3 regions of the Mesorhizobium sp. Cs1321R2N1 genome follow, and region 1 is predicted to be linked to each of the others. Evidence: riboswitches for the same ligand, from Rfam matches in the RefSeq annotation. Region 1 holds a riboswitch; each other region holds the start of a gene.
What was found. Region 1 has a riboswitch for thiamine pyrophosphate ahead of O7A61_RS19795 (YkoF family thiamine/hydroxymethylpyrimidine-binding protein). Riboswitches for the same ligand answer to the same signal wherever they lie in the genome.

Region 1 (6,877 bases):
TCTGGGCCGCGATCTGCTGGCTGTTGTGGCGCGCCGGCCGCGGCGACGGGCCAGGCTGGTGGCTGGCGCTCGGACTGGTGTCCGGCGTCGGGCTCTACGCCAAGTTCTCTACCGGCCTGCTGCTCGCTTTCGGCGCTCTCTGGCTGCTGTACGAGCCGCGCGCGCGCAGCCGGCTGGCGACACCCTGGCCATGGCTTGGCCTGGCCGTTTTTCTCGTGGTCGCCGCGCCGCTGGCCATCGCACTCTACCGCATCGATTTCCTGCCGTTGACCTATTTCGCCGACCGCGATGCGTGGGTGAGCGAGCACCGAGCGCGGCTCTACTATATCGGCGTCCAGATCGCCGGGCTTTCCGGCTTTCTCCTGGTGTTGGTGCTATCAGGGCTCTTGCGGCGCTCACCAGCCCCGCAAGAGCCGGTCGAGCGCGGCACGCTCGTCTATCTCCTATGGATGGGGCTTGGGCCCGCGGCGCTGGTCATGGTGGCCTCGCTGTTCACCGGCACCGGCGAGGCCTGGGGCGCGCCGATGTACAATCTTGTCGGCATCGTCGCGTTGGCCTTTCTGGGTCACCGGCTCGGCACCGTCGAGATGCGAAAGCTGGCGATCTGCGCCTTCATCTGCATCGTCACCATGTCGGGCGCCTATGCGGCAATCCGCTGGACGGACTGCAATGTGCGCGGGCGCATGGACGCCGTCTGCTGGCCCGCGCAGCCGATCTCGGACGAGGCCGAGGCAATCTGGCACGCGGCGGCGCCCGGCCAGCTCGACATCGTCGGTGGCGACACCAATCTTGCCATGCTGGCGGGCCTCAATGCCTATGACAAGCCGTCGATCTTCACCGACCTCGATATGCGGTTCGCACCCTGGATCACGAGGCAGCGGTTGCGCGACCATGGCATGCTGATGATTTGGCGGGGTCATGGCGTGCCGCCACAGTTGCGGGCATGGTTGGACAACATCCCGGTCAAGACGGTTCTTTTCAACTGGTCGCGCGAGGCGCCGCCGGTAGCGGTCAGTTTTGCCGCCATTCCGCCTGGTACGCGATATCTGCCGGTTGCCGCCAGCAGCCGGACCCGGCATCCGCGCGTCTAAGGCGGGCAGTGTCATGCGCCGGTTCGTTAGGGGGCGCCTTCCACCGGTATGACCGAATGGCCGCTCGTCTGACTGGACGAACCGGGCGACAATGCCCATTTATGGGGATATCCATATTTGTTGTCGCGCAATTCCCCGGGGAAAGCCGCTACACTTTCCTGGGATTGCCTTTGAGGAGACGTTACATGGCGACTTCGAGCGAACGTGCAGTGCTTGCCGGTGGCTGCTTCTGGGGCATGCAGGATCTGATTCGGCGCTTCCCGGGCGTCCTCGCCACCCGTGTCGGCTACAGCGGCGGCGACGTGCCGAACGCCACCTATCGCAATCATGGCACGCATGCCGAAGCCATCGAGATCACCTTCGATCCAGCGAAAATCAGCTTCCGCCAGCTTCTGGAATTCTTCTTCCAGATCCACGATCCGACGACGCGCAACCGCCAGGGCAACGATGTCGGCATGAGCTATCGCTCGGCAATCTACTACACTAGCGAGGAGCAGAAGCGTGTGGCGGAGGACACCATCGCCGATGTCGATGCCTCCGGCCTGTGGCCCGGCAAGGTTGTCACCGAGCTCGCGGCGGTCGGTGCGTTCTGGGAGGCCGAGCCCGAGCACCAGGATTATCTGGAGAAATATCCCAACGGCTACACCTGCCATTTTATCAGGCCAGGCTGGAAACTGCCGGTTCGCGAAAAGGCAGTTTCATAAGATTTTTTTGGCGGCGGGCAGAAGCTCCCGCTGGTTGCCACAAGACCATAGCGGCTGTTAACCACCGTCCGGCGGTTGACAGTTCGAATCGGCGCGAAGGGCGCCGCCGGCCGGTCGTGGCGGACACTGAAATCGATGCGCATGGAAATCGCGGAACCTCAGTCCGCGATTTCCATGCTGCGAAAACTATTTCCCGCAGTTGCTGTCGTTAACGGTCGGCGCGGTCGCATTGCCATTGGCATCCGTCTGCGCGCCCTGCGGATTGTTCGGGCAATTCTGGTCCGCGTTGGAATTCATGTCACCCGGCGCGATGGTCGTGCTGTTGGTTGCGCCCGGATCGATTGTATTGGGCGAAGCAGGGGTAGCTGGGTCTACAGTGACCGACTTGCCGCTGCCGCCGGGCCGATCCGCGCCGGCTGCGCTATTGCTTTGCGCCATGGCCGATGTTGCAAGGGCAATGGTGAAGGCCGAGGCCGCGAGGATTTTCATAAGCATGGTTTGTCTCCATTTCTATGAATTCGTCGCCAGAGCGGTTCACGGGCTTCGCGGAAGCAACTGACCGCTCTATCTCTTTGTTTTGACGCAATTCCGGCCAGAAACCGCTTCACACTTTTCCTGCGATTGCGTCTGGTGGGACAACCCCTCGGCATTGCGAAGGTTCCAGACAATTTCCGAGCCGGCGGCACGCGGTTGCGTCTGCGCTGGCGCAATGCTTTTGGCGCAGCTTGCTGAAAAAACAGCTTCCCCAACCGATCGAATGGTGCTTTAACGCCGCCATCCACAGGGGTGCTCCGTACGGTCGGGGCTGAGACGGGGGCGGCAAGCTCACAGACCCTAGAAGCTGATCTGGGTAATACCAGCGGAGCGAGGCGGGCGATGTTTTCAGGTGCACAGGTTTCCCTATATCCAATGGCCGACGATTTTGTCGGCGTCATCCTGGGTGCGCTCGGCGCGCTCGATCCATATCGCGCCAAGCTCAGGATCGAGACCGACGACATCTCGACCCTGCTGGTCGGGTCCCCCGAGGTGTTGTTCCCGGCGCTGCGTGACCTTTTCGTGGCTGCGTCCGGCAGCGGCAAGCATTGCGTGCTGTCGGCCACCATTTCGCGTGGCTGTCCGGGGGAGCCGGACGATCCGATCTGCCGCTCCGACACGTTCGGCGGACCCGCCGGGCCACTCGGACCACGCAAGCAAGCGGCCATCACCGCCGTGCGCGGCGCGCCCGCCACTGGGCAGCCAGCGGCGGCGCAGTTCTCGCTCTATGTGATGGGCACGGACGACCACATGGACGAGATCTATGGCTGCATCGATTTCCTGAAGCAGTCCGGCGTCTACGATCGCTCCAAGAATTTCTGCACCAAGCTGCGCGGCGATGCCGGCGCGATCTTCTCGGCGCTCGATGAAGCGTTCTGCCGCTTCGGGCCAGGCGCCGGCCACGTAACCCTCGACGTCACGGTTTCGGCCAACAGTCCCACTGCCGTTTGAACCGCTCGCGCCGAAGCGCGCGCCGTCAAGGTTATCTTCTCGTGGTTTCATCGTCATTCAACTCGCGTCAACTCGCGGGCTTCTTCGCCCAGGCAGCGCCGGCCGTGATAACGATCGGTCTGGTGCTCGTGGCTTGGGAACTCTACGCAAACCATTCCGGCATCAAGCCGACGGTTCTGCCGGCGCCCTCGCGCGTCTTCGAACAGGCGATGCTCAATCGTGACGCGCTGCTCGACAATGCCATTCCCACCATCCGCGCCACGCTGATCGGTTTTGCCTGTTCGCTCAGCGCCGCCTTCGCGCTGTCGATGCTGGTCGACTTCTTCCAGCCTTTGCGGCGCGCGCTGTTTCCCGTGTTTATCGTCAGCCAGACTTTGCCGCTGGTCGCCATCGCGCCATTGGTGGTGCTTTGGTTCGGTTTCGGGCTGACGCCCAAGATCATGCTGGTGGCGCTGGTCACCTTCTTCCCGATGCTGGTAGCGCTCGTGCAGGGCTACGAGGCGACCGAGGTCGAGATTGGCCAGATGCTGCGCGCCATGGGAGCAGGGCGCTGGCGGGTCTTCATGCTGGCACGGTTGCCTTCGGCGCTGCCGTATTTCTTCGCGGGCCTCAGGATCTCCATCACCTACGCCGTCGTCGGCGCCATCTTCGCCGAATATGCGGGCGCGGCCAAAGGGCTGGGCATCTACATGCTCAACGCCAAGAACAATTTCCGTCCCGACCTGGTGCTCGCCGCCGTCGGCGTCAGCGCCGCGCTCACCCTCGTCCTGTTCGGGCTGACGGTGCTGCTCCAGCGTCTTGCCATGCCCTGGGAACGAGCCGCTGGCAGGCAAGCCGCCGGACAAGGCCCGCAAGCATGAGCCGGCTCGAATTGCGGCACATGCGCAAGGCCTTTGGCGGGCTCGAAGTGCTCGCCGACATTTCACTGCGCGTGGATGCCGGAGAATTCGTCTCGATCCTTGGGCCTTCGGGTGCCGGCAAGTCGACGCTGTTCCAGCTTTTGACCGGCGCCGAGCATGGCGAGGGTGAGATGTTCTTCGACGGCGCGCCGCTCGACGATCACGGCAGGCATTTCGCCTTCATGCCTCAGCGCGACGCGCTGATGCCGTGGCGGCGCATCCTCGACAACACGACGCTCGGGCTCGAGGTGCAAGGCGTCAACCGCAAGGCGGCGCGGACGCGGGTCGCGCCGCTGTTTGCCGAGTTCGGGCTTGCCGGATTCGAGCGGCACTTTCCAGCGCAGCTTTCGGGCGGCATGCGCCAGCGCGCGGCGCTGCTGCGCACTGTGGTGCAGGAACGCGACATGTTGTTGCTCGACGAGCCGTTCGGCGCGCTCGATGCACTGACCCGGGCGGCCATGCAGCGCTGGCTCGAACAGATGTGGCGGCATCATCGCTGGACGGCGATGCTGATCACCCATGATGTGCGCGAAGCCGTGTTCCTGTCCGACCGCATCTATGTGCTGTCGGCGCGGCCGGCCCATGTCGTGCGCGAAATCAAGGTGCCACTGCCGCGCCCGCGTGATCCGACCAGCACCGCCACACGGCAGGCCGGGGCACTCGAGGCCGAAATCCTCGATATTTTGCTCAACCTCCAGCCATCCAAAGGACATGACCATGACTGACTTGACGCGCCGGCAAGCCCTGCTGCTCACCCTTGCCGGCAGCGTACCGCTGATCACCGGATCGAGCCGCTCCTTCGCGGCAACGCGGAAGGTTACCGTCGCGCTCGACTGGACGGTCAACACCAACCACATCGGGCTGTTCGTCGCCCGCGACAAGGGCTTTTATCGCGAGGCCGGCCTCGAGGTCGACATCCTGCCCTATAGCGATACCGGTGCCGGCACGCTTGTCGCCAACCGCGTCGCCGATTTCGGCATCAACGGCACCATCAGCCTGTTCACCCAGAGGACCGCTGGGGCCGATTTGAAGGGTGTCTATGCCGTCGTGCAGTCCGAGACAGGCCGGCTGGTGTTCAATGCGGCGCGCAGCGAGATCAAAAGTCCGAAGGATCTGGATGGCCTGACCTATGGCGGCTTCGGCAGTGCCTGGGAGAACGCACTGATTTCAACCATCATCCGGCATGATGGCGGCAAGGGCGATTTCGAGACGGTGACGCTCGGCACTTCCGCCTACGAGGCGCTGGCCAACGGCTCGGTCGACTTCACGCTCGAAGTGTCGACCTGGGAGGGCGTCGAAGCCGAACTCAAGGGCGTCAAGCAGCGCAGCTTCGTCTACGCCGACTATGGCGTCCCCGACGAGCACACGACGCTTATCTCTTCGAGCGAAGCCTATCTCCAGGCAAATGTCGACCTGGCGTCATCCTTCATCCAGGCAACGCGGCGCGGCTATCAGTTCGCGGTCGATCATCCGGAGGAGGCCGCCACGCTGCTGATCGCCGCCAACAAGGATGCCCTGAGCAATCCGGCGCTAATCCACGCCTCGATGAAGACACTGATCGAGGGGCACTATCTGCGCGGGCAAGACGGCACCATCGGCATCATGGATCCGGCCAAGATGGAAGCGATCGGCTCCTATCTCCTTGCTGCCGGCATCCTGCACGACGCCGATGGCAAGATCGTCGCGCAACGTCCCGATTTTGCGAAATATTTCAGCAATGTGTACCTCAGATAGGTATCAATGCGGAAACCGCGAAAGGATCGTCCGATGCTGGACGCCGGGATGTCGCCAAGGTTGCGGCCCCGACAAACCCCGGGTGCGGCCCTCACCTTCGATCCGGTTTGATGCCGATCTGATCTTCTCGGTTAACGGCCCGGCAATGGTTGCGTGCGAGGGTCGCCCCGAGGGATCATCGGGATGCTTGCCTTGCTCATGTCAAAAAGCGACACACTTTCGCCTGCAGCAGATAACCGGTTTTTGTCCGCGGCGCGCAAGCGCGAGATTCTGCTCGACCTGCGCGAAGGTTTTTTTCGTGTCTGCGCCTTGGTGTGCGCGGGGCTGTTCGTCTATCGCGGCGTCTATCAGCTTATCGAGGATCCGACCCGGCTCAATGCCGCGCTGGTGGCGATTTCCGAGATACTCACCTTCACCTGGCTGCTTCTGTCGCGGCGTCCGGTGACGCGTGACTGGAATCCGCTGACGGTCATCGTTTCGGTGTCAGCCAGTTTTGGCGTTGCGTTGATCACCCTCCAACCAGGCATTGCACTCATCCCCCTTTATGTCGCCGCGCCGTTGCAGTTCATCGCACTGTTGTTCGTTATCTGGGGCAAGATCTCGCTGGGGCGCTCTTTTGCGATCCTGCCCGCCAATCGCGGTGTGATGACGGGCGGTGCCTATCGGCTGGTGCGGCATCCGATCTATGCCGGTTACCTCGCCGGCCATGTGCTCTACCTCCTGTCGGCCTTTTCCTTCCACAATCTCGCGGTCTATGCGGTAATTACCTATCTCCAGCTTTACCGCATCTTGCGCGAGGAGGCCTTGTTGGCCACCGTGGCGGAGTATCGCGCCTACATGGAACGCGTGCACTACAGGCTGTTCTATCGGCTATTCTGAGAACAAGATCGCCAAGGCACTGTTGGCGAACCCGTTTTTGGGCTGTTCAGGGGCGGGTCACCTCAACCTCGCCCAGTGAATCAAA
Region 2 (6,877 bases), on a different contig from region 1:
GGCCGCTGCCGTCCGGCGCGATGATGCTGGTGACGGTACGGTCGAGGAAATCGCGGTCGTGGCTGACCAGGATGACGGTGCCGGCAAAACCGGCAACCAGTTCCTGCAGCAGTTCCAGTGTCTCCATGTCGAGATCGTTGGTCGGCTCATCGAGCACCAGTAGGTTCGCCGGCCGTGCCAGCACGCGCGCCAGGATCAGCCGCGCCCGCTCGCCACCGGAAAGCTCACGCACAGGGGTGCGGGCCTGTTCCGGCTTGAACAGGAAATCCTTCATGTAGGAGACGACATGGCGCTGCTCGCCATTGATGACCAGGTTCTCGCCGCGCCCGTCGGTGAGATATTGCGCCAGCGTCTCCTGCGGGTCGACGGCCTCACGCTTCTGGTCGAGTGTGGCGATTTCCAGATTGGTGCCGAGCCGCACCGATCCTGCGTCCGGCGCCAACTCGCCGGTCAGCATCTTCAGGAGTGTCGTCTTGCCGGCGCCGTTCGGCCCGACAAGACCGACGCGGTCGCCGCGCTGGATGCGGGTCGAGAACCCCTTGACCACGGTGAGATCACCAAAGCTTTTCTCGATGTTCTTGGCTTCGATCACCAGCTTGCCGGATTCGGCGGCGTCGCTTGCCACCATGGTCGCGGATCCTTCGGCGCCGCGATGGCCGCGAAAGCGCTGGCGCATGGTCTGTAGTTCGCCCAATCGGCGCATGTTGCGCTTGCGCCGCGCCGTCACGCCATAGCGCAGCCAGTGCTCCTCGCGCACGATCTGGCGGCCGAGCTTGTGCTGTTCGCGCTCTTCCTCTTCCAGCACCAGGTCGCGCCATTCCTCGAAATGGCCAAAGCCCTTGTCCAGCCTGCGGGTCTGGCCACGGTCGAGCCAGACGGTGGCGCGCGACACGCGTTCAAGGAAGCGGCGGTCATGCGAAATGACGATGAGCGCCGAGGAAGTCCGGACGAGCTCCTCTTCCAGCCATTCGATGACAGACAAATCGAGATGGTTCGTCGGCTCATCAAGTAGCAGGATGCCGGGCTCTGGCGCCATGACACGGACAAGCGCGGCGCGCCTGGCCTCGCCGCCGGACAGGTCGCCTGGCCGTTCCTCGCCCGACAGGCCGAGATGCTCCATCAGATAGCTGGCGCGGTAGGGATCGTCGGCCGGCCCGAGCCCGGCTTCGACATAGGCCCGCACATTGGCGAAGCCGTCCATGTCTGGCATTTGCGGCAGATAGCGCACTGTCGCGGAAGGCTGGCGGAACACCTCGCCGTCCTGCGGCTCGACCAGGCCGGCGGCGATTTTGAGCAGCGTCGACTTGCCGGACCCGTTGCGGCCGACCAGCGCGATCTTGTCGCCGGCCGAAACGGTCAAGGCGGCGCCGTCGAGCAGCGGCGTGCCGCCAAAAGTCAGTTTTATCCCGTCGAGATTGAGAAGAGGCGGGGCCATGTCAGCTTTCAGGCAATGGATAGGGATGGGCGAGCAGCAGGGCTCGGCCATGGCGAAGCGCGATGTCGAGGCGGCCCTTGACCTCGTTGGAAATGGTTAACGACGAACCGAAGGCCACCTCGACCTTGTCGAGCGGCCATTTGGCGCCGGTGACGGTCAGGCCGGAGAGTTCGGAGAAGCCAAGGATCGAAAACAGCGTGCCGTCGGCATAATCGAAGCTGGCCCTGCCGAGCAGCAAGGGGACAGCCTCCTGGGCACCGCTGGTCAGAAGCACATCCGTTCCGGCTTCGGCCAACCGCAGACCAAGCGCCAGGTGCAGGAAGGCGTGGTCGGCGCGCTTGCCGCCGAAGGCGCCCGCCAGCACAAGGCGCGTCGCCCCGCGTTCAAGGGCTGCCGCGATCGCCAGTTCGCCGTCGGTCTTGTCCTTTTCCGCCGGGAAGGTTTGCCGCGGCACCGCGGCCAGGTGGGCGGGCAGATCGGGCGGCACGGAATCGAAATCACCGACCCACAGTTCCGGCACAAGGCCCAGCATCCGCGCATGGCCGATGCCGGCGTCGGCGGCGATGACGCGCGAGCCTTCGACCTGGCGGTCAAGCCGGGGCGTGCGGATGAGATCGCCGCCAAGCAGGATGGTGAATGTGCTCATATCCCGTCGCCCTTACCAGCCCGGCACGGGAAACGGAAGGCGGCAAACTCCCACTTGCGTGTCCCATCGGTCGGGCTTATGTGTCGAAACGCTCTAACGGGGTGCCGGACGCGACTTTCGCGGGCCGGCTGAGAGGCAGTCTCGCCAACCCGCTGAACCTGATCCGGTTTGTACCGGCGGAGGGATTAGACGTTTCGGACAATCCGACGCCTCAATTCCTTTCAACGCAAACGAAGGAGGCGCCGATGCGCACGCTTTTATATTCCCTCATCGCGGCCACGGTAGTGACCCTGTCCGGGCCGGCTTTGGCCAAGGACAAGCTCACCGTCTACACCTATGAGAGCTTCACCGCCGACTGGGGTCCAGGCCCGGTGGTGAAGAAGGAATTCGAGGCCGAATGTGGCTGCGATGTCGAGTTCGTCTCGGTCGCCGATGGCGTGGCGCTGCTCAACCGCGTCAAGCTGGAAGGCGCTTCGACCAAGGCCGATATCGTGCTCGGCCTCGACACCAATCTCACCGCCGATGCCAAGGCGTCGGGCCTGTTCGCGCCGCACGGCGCGGTGAGCGATGTCAATGTGCCGGGCGGCTGGAGCGACGATACTTTCGTCCCCTTCGACTATGGCTATTTCGCTGTCGTCTACGATACCGAAAAGCTGAAGACGCCGCCGAAAAGCCTGAAGGACCTGGTCGAGGGCAGTGCCAATGACAAGATCGTCATTCAGGATCCGCGCACGTCGACGCCCGGTCTCGGCCTGCTGTTGTGGGTGAAGTCGGTCTATGGCGACAAGGCGCCGGAAGCCTGGGCCAAGCTCAAGGCCAAGGTGCTGACCGTGACGCCGGGCTGGAGCGAGGCCTATGGCCTGTTCACCAAGGGCGAGGCGCCGATGGTGCTGTCCTACACCACCTCGCCGGCCTACCACATGGTCGCCGAGAACACCGAGCGCTACCAGGCGGCATCCTTTGAAGAGGGCGAGTATCTGCAGATCGAGGTCGCCGGCATCACCACGACAGGCGCCAAGAACCCGCTGGCGGCCAAGTTCATGGCTTTCATGACCGGGCCGAAATTCCAGGACGCCATCCCGGAGACCAACTGGATGTTCCCGGCCGGCAAGACCGACAAGCCGCTCAACCCTGCCTTCGACAAACTGGTCAAGCCGACCAAGACCTTGCTGTTCAGCCCCGAGGAAGTCGCGGCCAACCGCAAGGCCTGGGTGGACGAATGGCTGGCGGTGATGAGCAAGTAGGCTTTGTGGGCTAGTCTCGTGAGATGACCGCCAAGGAACACAATGTTTCCCAAGTCGATCGTCGGTTCTCAGGGCAAACCCGCTCTGACCCCCGCATCACAGCCGGCATTGTCGCGCTTGCCGCAACCGCGCTGCTGATCGGCGGCGCTTTTGCCGGGCTGCTCGCCGAAGGCGCCCACGATTTTTCCGGCGCCTGGGCCGCCTTCGATCCTTACCTCTTCCGTGTCGTGCGCTTCACGCTCTGGCAGGCGGCCCTGTCGACGCTGCTCTCGGTCGGGCCTGCCCTGTTCGTGGCGCGGGCGCTGTCGCGGCATCCACGTTTCCGCGGCCGCGCCTTCATCCTGCAGCTCTTCGCCGTGCCGCTGGCGCTGCCGGCGATCGTCGCGGCGCTCGGCATCCTGGCGCTCTACGGCCGAGCCGGCTATTTCGCCGGTCTGTCCAACTGGGTTGGCGGCCAGGGGTGGCCGGGCATCTACGGCCTCTCCGGCATTCTCGTTGCCCATGTCTTCTTCAACCTGCCATTGGCCACCCGCCTGTTCCTGGAGGCGCTGCAAACCATCCCCTCGGACCAGTGGCGGCTGGCGAGCCAGCTCGGCATGGGAGCGCGACCGGCGTTGCGGCTGATCGAATGGCCGACGCTGCGGGCCGCCTTGCCTGGTGTCGCCGGACTTATCTTCATGCTCTGCATCACATCCTTCACCATCGTGCTGACGCTCGGCGGCGGACCGGCCGCGACGACGCTGGAGGTCGGCATCTATCAGGCATTGCGCTTCGATTTCGATCCCGCGCGGGCTGTCGCGCTGACATTGTTGCAGATCGCGCTGACCTTTGTCGTGGTGCTGGCGTTGACCCGGCTTGGTGCCAATGTCGTCGGCGACACCAACCTGCCGGTCGCGCCGCGCCGCTATCTCTCGGTCAACAGGATTGAGGCCGTGCTGAATGCCCTGCTCATCGGGCTGGCGCTGCTGTTCGTCGTGGGACCCATGGCGGCGACCGTGGCGGCCGGATTGGGCGCCGATCTCGGCCGGCTGGCCGGTGAGGCCACTGTCCGGCAAGCGACACTGACCAGTGCCGTGCTCGCGTTCCTGTCGGCGTTCCTTTCGGTGATGCTGTCGCTGGCTCTCACAATGGCGCGGAGGGCGCTGGCATTGAACCGCCGCTCCGGCTCAAGGACACTGCTCGAACATGCCGCCGATACCGGCGCCTGGTTTGTGCTGGTCGTGCCGCCGATCGTCATCGGCGCCGGCTGGTTCCTTCTGTTGCGCCATCTCGGCGATGTCTTTGCTGTCGCCCCGCTCATGGTCGTCACCGTCAACGCCGTCATGGCGATGCCTTTCGCGCTGCGCGCCGTCCGTCCCGCCTATGATGCGGCAAGCGAGCGTCACGAGCGGCTCTGCGCACAGCTCGGCATTTCCGGCTGGTCGAGACTGTGGCTGGTCGACTGGCCGTCGCTTCGGCGGCCGCTCGCCACCGCCTTTGCCTTCGCCATGGCGCTGTCGCTTGGCGATCTCGGCGTGATCGCCCTGTTCGGCAGTGATTCCGTGCAGACCTTGCCCTACCTTCTCCTGGCGCGCATGGGCAGCTACCGCACGCAGGACGCCGCCGGCCTGGCGTTGTTGCTGGGCCTTGTCTGCCTGGCGCTGGTGCTGGCAGCGGACCGGCTGGGAAAGGGGATGGCCCGCGATGTCTGACGGGGCGGCTGACGGCAAAGGGGTTGCGGTGCGGCTGGACAAGGTCTCGTTCAGTTATGGCGAGGCGTTGTTCGCCTTCGATGTCGGATTCACCGCGACGCAGATCACCGCCATCATGGGGCCGAGCGGTTCGGGAAAGTCGACGCTGCTCAATCTGGTGGCCGGGTTCGAGACGCCGAGATCCGGCCGCGTGCTGATCGGCACGGCCGATGTCGGTGGCGACCCGCCGGCCATGCGGCCGGTGTCGATGGTATTCCAGGAAAACAATCTTTTCGCCCATCTTTCTGTCCAGCAAAATGTCGGGCTCGGTCGTTCGCCATCGTTGCGGTTGACCGAAGCCGACCACGCCGATATCGCGGGCGCCCTTGCACGCACCGGCCTTGCCGGCAAGGAGAAGCGGCTGCCGCGCGAGCTTTCGGGCGGCGAGCGTCAGCGCGTCGCCCTGGCCCGCGTGCTGGTGCGTGACCGCCCGGTGCTACTGCTCGACGAACCCTTCGCCTCGCTTGGGCCCGCCTTGCGCGACGACATGCTCGACCTGGTTGCCAGCCTCCATGCCGAGCGTGGCATGACGGTGCTGTTCGTCACGCACCAGCCGCAGGATGCCCGCCGCATCGCGCAGAAGGTGGTGTTTCTGGACAATGGCACCATCGCTGCCACAGGCACCTCGGAGGATTTCTTTGCAGGGGCTGGGCCGGAGGCGTTCCGGCGCTATATCGGTGCCGGTGCCGGGGATGCGTTATCACGAGATATTGCCCGGAAGCGGACATAATTTACGCTCAAACCGGCTTGAGGCGATGTGGCGCTTGCTTGCCATGACTGGAGTAGTGTGGCTAGGTCCGCTCGATACCGGTCCGGCACAGGCCGTGATTTGCCTACAGCATCTGCTGCCCGCCCCGAGGGGCGCGTGACGGACGCTGTAGCAGTTTGTTTTGCGCATGCCGTGGTCATGCGCAAGGACCTGAAAGGAAGCCATTCTGGCGATCAGCGCTGACAGGCTACGAATGAATCCGCTGGCGCGGTTCCTGGCGCTGGCTGGCTTTGCCGTGGCGCTGGCAAGCTGCCAGATGTTCACGCCCCCCGAGGTCCAGGAATCCGGCTTCCAGCCATCCGACAAGCCGATCACGGTGGACAATGTCGCCGCCAACAACAAGCTTGCCGAACTCGCCAAGGCGCAGCATCCGCGCATCCTTGCAACGTATGGCGGCGAATATTCCGATCCCAAGCTCGAGCGCATGGTCGCCAAGGTGGTCGGCAATTTGACCGTGGTATCGGCCAACCCGACCCAGACCTATCGCATCACCATCCTCAATTCGCCCAACGTCAACGCCTTCGCGCTGCCGGGCGGCTATCTCTACATCACGCGCGGCCTCTTGGCGCTGGCCAATGATTCGTCCGAGCTCGCCGCCGTCATCGCGCATGAAATGGGCCACGTCACCGCCAATCACGGCCTGCAGCGCCAGCAGCTGGAGGCCGAGGAAGGCCTGGCGACCAAGGTTGTTTCCGATGTGCTCGGCGACAGCCCGACCGCCAAGGCAGCACTGATCCGCGGCAAGCTCAGGCTGGCGCAGTTCTCGCGCAATCAGGAACTGGAGGCGGACGCCATCGGCATCAAGTCGATCGGCGAAGCCGGCTACGATCCCTATGCCGCCGGCCGCTTCCTGCAGTCGATGTCGGCCTACACCGATTTCCGTTCGATCAGCGGTGCCACGGACGCCAGCCTCGACTTCCTGGCCACCCACCCCAACACGCCGCAACGCATCGATCTGGCACAGCGCCACGCCCGCCAGTTCGGCGCGCCCGGTTTCGGCACGCGCGACCGCGATTCCTTCCTCGCCGGCATAGACGGCCTGCTTTATGGCGA
Region 3 (6,877 bases), on a different contig from region 1:
ATCGTGCAGACGTCGTTCGCGCGGCGGATTTCCGTCCGCAGCGTGGCCTCATCCCTGTCCTTGATGCGCAACTGCGCCAGCTTGACGCCAAGCGGCACCAGCCGTTCGATCCAGGCAGCGCTGTCGACGATCAGGTAGAAGGGATCGAGCTTCATGAAAGGGCCGCCCTGCCAAACGTGGGCGTCGACGGCATGGCAACATCGCGCGGTTCGAGCATTCCCGATTTGAAAGCCTCATATCCGGCATCGACCGCCTTGCCGAACGCACCCGCCATGCCGACCGGATCGGCCGCCTTGGCGACCGCCGTGTTCAGGAGCACGGCGTCAAAGCCGAGCTCCATCACGGTTGCCGCGTGCGACGGTCGTCCGAGCCCTGCATCCACAATCAGCGGGACGCCGGGGAAATGTCCGCGCATCGAGCGCAGCGCCGGGATGTTGACCGGGCCGAGGGCGGAACCGATCGGCGCGCACCACGGCATCAGAACCTTGCAGCCCGCGTGCAGCAGCCGTTCGGCAACGACGAGGTCGTCGGTGGTGTAAGGGAAAACCGCAAAACCATCTTCGCACAGGATACGAGCGGCTTCGACCAGGCCGAACACGTCTGGCTGCAACGTATCATGGTTGCCGATCACTTCGAGCTTGATCCAACTCGTCCCGAACACTTCGCGCGCCATGTTCGCAGTCATGACCGCTTCCTTGATGGAGTGGCAGCCAGCAGTGTTGGGCAGGATTTTCGTGCCGAGCGATCGAACCAGCGACCAGAATTTTTCGCCGGCCCTGCCGCCCGCCATCTCACGCCGCAAGGAGACGGTCACCACGGAGGTGCCCGACGCCTTGACCGCATCAGCAAGGATGGCCGGCGAAGGATATTGCGCCGTGCCGAGAAGCAGTCGGGAGGGAAGTGGCGTCCCGAAAAGCTCGAACATGCTAGCCTCCCTGCATCGGCGAGAGGATTTCGATCCGGTCACCGTCGCTCAACTGGAATTCCGCCCGGCTGGCCTTGTGCACGAGATCGCTGTTGACGGCCGTCGCCAGCCAATCGCCCTCATAGTCGAGCGCTGCAAGCAGCTCTGCCAGCGTGGTGGCGGCAACCTCACGCGCTTCGCCGTTTACGACCAATTTCATGGGCAAGCTCCACGGGTTTGTCTTTGCTGAAGAGAAAGTCTGCCGCCTGGCGCGCCATGGCCGGGGCCAAAAGAAAGCCATGACGATAGAGGCCGTTGATCCTAACGGTGTCTCCGCTCGCTTCGACTAGCGGCAGATTGTTGGGAAAAGCTGGACGAACCCCGGCGCCTGTCTCAATGATGCAGGCTTCGCCAAAGGCCGGGTGGAGCGCGCAGGCCGCGCTCAGAAGTTCCATCATCGAACGGACCGTGACCGGACCGCTGTCATCGCTCTCGATCATCGTGGCGCCGGCCATGAATCGGTGATCGGGGCGCGGCACCACATAGAGCGGAAAGCGCGGATGCAGCAGCCGGACCGGGCGCGACAGCGAGATATCGGGTGTGTGCAGGATCAGCATTTCGCCGCGAACGCCGCGCAGCCTCTCATCGCCCGCTGCCATTCCCACGCAGTCTATCTCACGGTCGAATCCGGAAAGCTGCCGGGCGTCCGTGGCAAAGCGGAAGTCGACGCCCATCGCGACGAGCTTTTCGTGAAGCGCTGCCATTGCAGTGCGCGGCTCGAGATGCGCCTCGCCGGCGAAGAACAGGGCGCGGCGAAAACGGCCGGCGAGGTCGGGCTCCAGCCGCGCGATTTCCTCCTCATCGATCCAGCGATGGCTCGAGGTGCGGCTTGCGAAGCGGTCAAGCTCGCCCGCATCCCGCGGCGTTGCAACAACCAGCGTTCCGGCCCGCGTCACCTGACCTGGCAGCACGGCATCCCACCATTCGGCGGCGCCGCGTCCGAGGTCCAGCACAGGCTGCTCCGCGCTTTCGCGCTCGCACCAGGGCGCCAGCATGCCGCCGGCAAACCACGATGCGCTGCCGCCGAGACCACACCCGATTTCAGCGACGGTGACCTCCGCGCCGCGACTGGTGAGCTCGAAGGCCGCGGTGAGGCCGGCGACGCCGGCCCCCTTGACCAGCACCCTCATGACGGCTCCGGCACCTCGGGCGTGGTGTCACTCACCGGCATATAGAGATCGCCGCCCGCGCGGTATTTTTCCGCCATCGCCGCCATCCCCTCCTTCTGCGCTTCGGCGCGGATGTCGTGGGAGATGCGCATCGAGCAGAATTTCGGCCCGCACATCGAGCAGAAATGCGCCACCTTGTGCGCCTCCTTCGGCAAGGTCTCGTCGTGAAAGGAACGGGCGGTTTCCGGATCGAGCGACAGGTTGAACTGGTCCTCCCAGCGGAACTCGAAACGGGCGCGAGAAAGGGCATCATCCCTGGTTTTCGCCGCCGGGTGGCCTTTCGCCAGGTCGGCCGCGTGCGCGGCAATTTTGTAGGTGATGACGCCGGTTTTGACGTCGTTGCGGTCCGGCAGACCGAGATGTTCCTTCGGCGTCACATAGCAGAGCATGGCGGTGCCGAACCAGCCGATCATGGCGGCGCCGATGCCGCTGGTGATGTGATCGTAGCCGGGCGCAATGTCGGTCGTCAGCGGTCCAAGCGTGTAGAACGGTGCTTCGCCGCAGACTGCGAGCTGCTTGTCCATGTTTTGCTTGATCTTGTGCATGGGGACATGGCCCGGCCCCTCGATCATCACCTGGCAGTCCATGGCCCAGGCGATCTTCGTCAATTCGCCGAGCGTCTCCAGCTCGGCGAATTGCGCCGCGTCGTTGGCGTCGGCGATCGAGCCCGGCCGAAGGCCGTCACCGAGCGAGAAGGAGACGTCGTAGGCTCTGGCGATGTCGCAGATCTCCTCGAAATGCTCATAGAGGAAGCTTTCGCGGTGATGATGCAGGCACCATTTCGCCATGATCGAGCCGCCGCGCGAGACGATGCCGGTAACCCGCTCGACGGTCAGCGGGATGTAATGCAGACGGACGCCGGCATGGATGGTGAAATAGTCGACGCCTTGCTCGGCCTGTTCGATCAGCGTATCGCGATAGACCTCCCAATTCAGGTCCTCGGCAATGCCGCCGACCTTTTCCAGCGCCTGGTAGAGCGGCACCGTGCCGATCGGCACCGGCGAATTGCGTACGATCCATTCGCGGATGTTGTGGATGTTGCGACCGGTCGACAGATCCATGACCGTATCGGCGCCCCAGCGGGTCGCCCAGACCATCTTTTCGACCTCCTCAGTCATTGAGGAGGTGACAGCAGAGTTGCCGATATTGGCATTGATCTTGACCAGGAAATTGCGGCCGATGATCATCGGCTCGCTTTCGGGATGGTTGATGTTGGCGGGAATGATTGCCCGCCCCCGCGCTACCTCGTCACGCACGAATTCCGGCGTGACAAAATCGGGGATCGCCGCACCGAAGGCCTCGCCGTCCCGCTGCAGCTTGCCGCGCAGGCTTTCGCGTCCAAGGTTCTCGCGAATGGCGACGAATTCCATTTCGGGCGTGATGATGCCGGCGCGGGCATAGGCAAGCTGGGTCACCGCCTTGTCTGCGTTGGCCCTGAGCGGCCGATTGCGAATGGGAAATTCCGGCGTCAGGCGCGCGCCAGTCGCAAATCCGTTGTCTTCCGGCGTGATGTCGCGGCCATCGTAGAATTCGACATCGCCACGAGCCGTAATCCATTCGTGCCGAAGCCGGGCGAGGCCTTTCTCTATACTCGTTTCGACCGTTTGATCAGTGTAGGGGCCGGATGGATCATAGACCGTCACAGGCGGTTCGCCGGCGGTCGGGTGGACGGAGATTTCGCGCATCGGCACCCTGATCTGCGGGTGGAGGGTGCCTTGCTTGTGTATCTTGCGTGAGGCGGGCAGGGGTCCCGTCGAAACTGCGGGGGTCAAGGCATTCATTTGAGGCTCCTTTGCTCATTTGCAATGGAGACCCAGTTCTGTGCCGGAAGGATGGAGACACCTTGGTCGACCTGCTCGAGACAGGTCTTCGGGCATGACTCCCGCAAAGCGCTTGCACCGTCCCTACGCCAGTATGAACTGGATCAGGTTCAACGGGTCACTGCGCCGCGAAAGCCAGCAGTATCTCAGCCCCTTGCCGGGACTCCCCTGGTGAATGGGTCAATTGGACCGAGCCGGTGGCCTTTTGTCAAGCGCATTCGGTCCAGGGCGGTAGGTCGAAGCCAGAAGGAAGGGTTGTATAAACAGGACGCGGACCGGCTCGGTCCGCGCTCGATTCTGTAGTCGCGGGGGGCCGGTGAAACGCTCATGGTCTATGACAAACCGACCGAAATGCTACATCTGAAACCATGAAGATATTGACTTTCATAAACTGCTCGTTGATAGTTGTAGCTCGATAATATCTAGGAACTCGTGACTTAATGAAAATATTACTTCGGTATAGCAGTTCAATCGACATCAGTTTGATGACGTAATATTGTTTCATCCATAGTTTAAATCTTAAAAATTGCTAATTTGCTGGTTGATGGAGTAATGGGCTGGTGACATGCCAGCCGACTTCAACATGGCAGTCCCGATTGGCAATTTCCAGACGCCTCGGCCGATAGCGGCAGTGCAGCGAGCTCCTCCCTCTCCTTGTCGCACCGCCCAATCGGCCGAGGCTACCCGTCGCAAGGACGCGTGCCTCGGAAATGCAGAATTGCGTTGGCCGTAGAGCACAGTACCCGTGGGAAGCATACGAATGGCTGTCGTGGATTCTGCCAACAGTTGTGACGTTGAGGAACTAGCGGGACATCCCGGCTCGTCTCAAAGTACTGAGTTGTTGATGCTTGGCGCACTCGGTGTGGTCTATGGCGATATCGGCACCAGCCCGATCTATGCGCTCCGCGAAGCGCTGCATGCCTCGTCGGGCGGCAACGTCGCTGATCGCACAGATATTCTCGGCGTCCTGTCGCTGATCATCTGGTCGCTCACGATCACAGTTACAGTAAAATACATCATGTTCGTGCTGCGCGCCGACAACCGCGGCGAGGGTGGCGTGCTGTCGCTGATGGCGCTGGCGCGCGGCAGCTTTCCGAAGCGCTCGGCGGTGATGCTCGGCATCGGCATCATCGGCGCCTCGCTGTTTTTCGGCGATGCCGTCATTACGCCAGCGATTTCCGTTCTGTCGGCGGTGGAGGGCATGGATGTCGTCACGCCGACGTTCCAGCCTTATGTCGTGCCCCTGACACTGGTCGTTCTCGCCATGCTGTTCGCGGTACAGCGCTTCGGCACGGGCGGCGTCGGTCTGGTGTTCGGGCCGGTGACCGCTGTCTGGTTCCTGGCTATCGGCCTGTCCGGCCTCAACCACATCATCGCCGATCCGGAAATCCTGTGGGCGATCAGCCCGTACTACATCGTCGCCTTCCTGATCCATTCGCCAGGCGTCGCCTCCGTCACCATCGGCGCGGTCTTCCTTGCCGTCACTGGCGGTGAGGCGCTCTATGCCGATCTCGGCCATTTCGGCCGCAAGCCCATGGTGCTGGCCTGGCTGACGATCGTGTTTCCCTGCCTGCTGCTGAACTATGCCGGGCAAGGTGCCTTCATCCTTGCGAACAAAGGTGTGGTCGGCCATCCGTTTTTCGAGATGAACGGGGGCTGGACGCTGATCCCGATGGTGGTGCTGGCCACCGCAGCGACCGTCATCGCCAGCCAGGCGGTGATTTCAGGGGCTTTTTCGCTGACCCGGCAGGCAGTGCAACTCAACATGCTGCCGCGGCTGGAAATCCTGCACACATCGGAAAAGCAGTCCGGCCAGATCTACATGCCGCGCGTCAATCTTCTGCTGGCCCTGATGGTGATGATGCTGGTGGTCGGCTTCGGCGAATCCAGCAAGCTGGCCTCCGCCTACGGCATCTCGGTAACCGGCAACATGCTGGTGACGACAGTGCTGCTCTATGTGGTCATGACCCGTATCTGGAAGTGGAAGCTGTCGGTGGCGATCCCGCTGACCGTGCTGTTCGCCTTCATCGACATCGTTTTCTTTGCCTCCAACATCGTCAAGGTGTTCGAAGGCGGCTGGGCGTCGCTGGTCGTGGCCTTCACCATCGTGCTGGGCATGTGGACCTGGGTGCGCGGCAGCCGCTATCTCTTCGACAAAACGCGCCGCAACGAAATCCCGCTCGATGTCCTCGCCGGCAATCTGTTGAAGAAAAAGCCGCAGCTGGTGTCCGGCACCGCCGTGTTCCTGACCAGCGATCCCTCGAGCGCGCCGACCGCCTTGATGCATAGTCTCAAGCACTACAAGGTGCTGCATGAGCAGAACGTTATCCTTTCGGTGGTGACCGCGCCGCAGCCGGTGGTGCCCGACAGCGAGCGCGTCAAGATGGAGACGGTCAACGAGCTGTTCATGCGGGTGACGCTGACCTTCGGCTATATGGAACAGCCCAACATTCCACGCGCGCTGGCGATCTGCCGCAAGCAGGGCTGGAAGTTCGACATCATGACGACATCCTTCTTCCTGTCGCGGCGCTCGCTCAAGGCTTCACCGAATTCCGGTATGCCGGTATGGCAGGACCGGCTGTTCATCGGTCTTGCGCGTACGGCGGCGGATGCGACGGAATATTTCCAGATTCCGACCGGACGGGTGGTCGAGATCGGCACGCAGGTGGTTGTCTAGCTCTCCCCATGTCTGTCCGGTAGGACACGGGCAACTCATAAGCCGAGTTCGTCCCGCCCCGAGCCGATTCAAGGCGTGACCGCCCGAGGCCGCATCGGTGTAAGCACCGGCGTAACCGCGACCTCCAGAGGCGGACCAAGCGCGCTCGGCGGCTCCAGGTCGTAACGCTTCCACAGGTTGAGCCCCGTTACCACATCGCTCTTCGAGCCCGATTGCCTAGCGGCGATGACGGGCTGCTTCTCATCAA

Region 2: another riboswitch for thiamine pyrophosphate. It lies ahead of thiB (thiamine ABC transporter substrate binding subunit); the one in region 1 lies ahead of O7A61_RS19795 (YkoF family thiamine/hydroxymethylpyrimidine-binding protein).
Region 3: another riboswitch for thiamine pyrophosphate. It lies ahead of thiC (phosphomethylpyrimidine synthase ThiC); the one in region 1 lies ahead of O7A61_RS19795 (YkoF family thiamine/hydroxymethylpyrimidine-binding protein).

Annotation. Positions count from the first base shown of each region.
Region 1 covers NZ_JAPYKP010000081.1:10,097-16,973, forward strand. Annotated here, with positions in the region: gene O7A61_RS19780 (glycosyltransferase family 39 protein) at 1-1,091, shown strand, start outside; gene msrA (peptide-methionine (S)-S-oxide reductase MsrA) at 1,277-1,795, shown strand; gene O7A61_RS19790 (hypothetical protein) at 1,982-2,284, opposite strand; TPP riboswitch at 2,568-2,681, shown strand; gene O7A61_RS19795 (YkoF family thiamine/hydroxymethylpyrimidine-binding protein) at 2,672-3,280, shown strand; gene O7A61_RS19800 (ABC transporter permease) at 3,385-4,140, shown strand; gene O7A61_RS19805 (ABC transporter ATP-binding protein) at 4,137-4,904, shown strand; gene O7A61_RS19810 (ABC transporter substrate-binding protein) at 4,897-5,913, shown strand; gene O7A61_RS19815 (methyltransferase family protein) at 6,157-6,792, shown strand.
Region 2 covers NZ_JAPYKP010000064.1:18,065-24,941, forward strand. Annotated here, with positions in the region: gene O7A61_RS17525 (ABC-F family ATP-binding cassette domain-containing protein) at 1-1,435, opposite strand, end outside; gene O7A61_RS17530 (thiamine diphosphokinase) at 1,437-2,081, opposite strand; TPP riboswitch at 2,169-2,283, shown strand; gene thiB (thiamine ABC transporter substrate binding subunit) at 2,327-3,325, shown strand; gene thiP (thiamine/thiamine pyrophosphate ABC transporter permease) at 3,349-5,016, shown strand; gene thiQ (thiamine ABC transporter ATP-binding protein) at 5,009-5,785, shown strand; gene O7A61_RS17550 (M48 family metalloprotease) at 6,018-6,877, shown strand, end outside.
Region 3 covers NZ_JAPYKP010000009.1:25,751-32,627, forward strand. Annotated here, with positions in the region: gene O7A61_RS04395 (thiamine phosphate synthase) at 1-155, opposite strand, end outside; gene O7A61_RS04400 (thiazole synthase) at 152-925, opposite strand; gene thiS (sulfur carrier protein ThiS) at 927-1,124, opposite strand; gene thiO (glycine oxidase ThiO) at 1,093-2,094, opposite strand; gene thiC (phosphomethylpyrimidine synthase ThiC) at 2,091-3,914, opposite strand; TPP riboswitch at 4,017-4,133, opposite strand; gene O7A61_RS04420 (potassium transporter Kup) at 4,798-6,630, shown strand.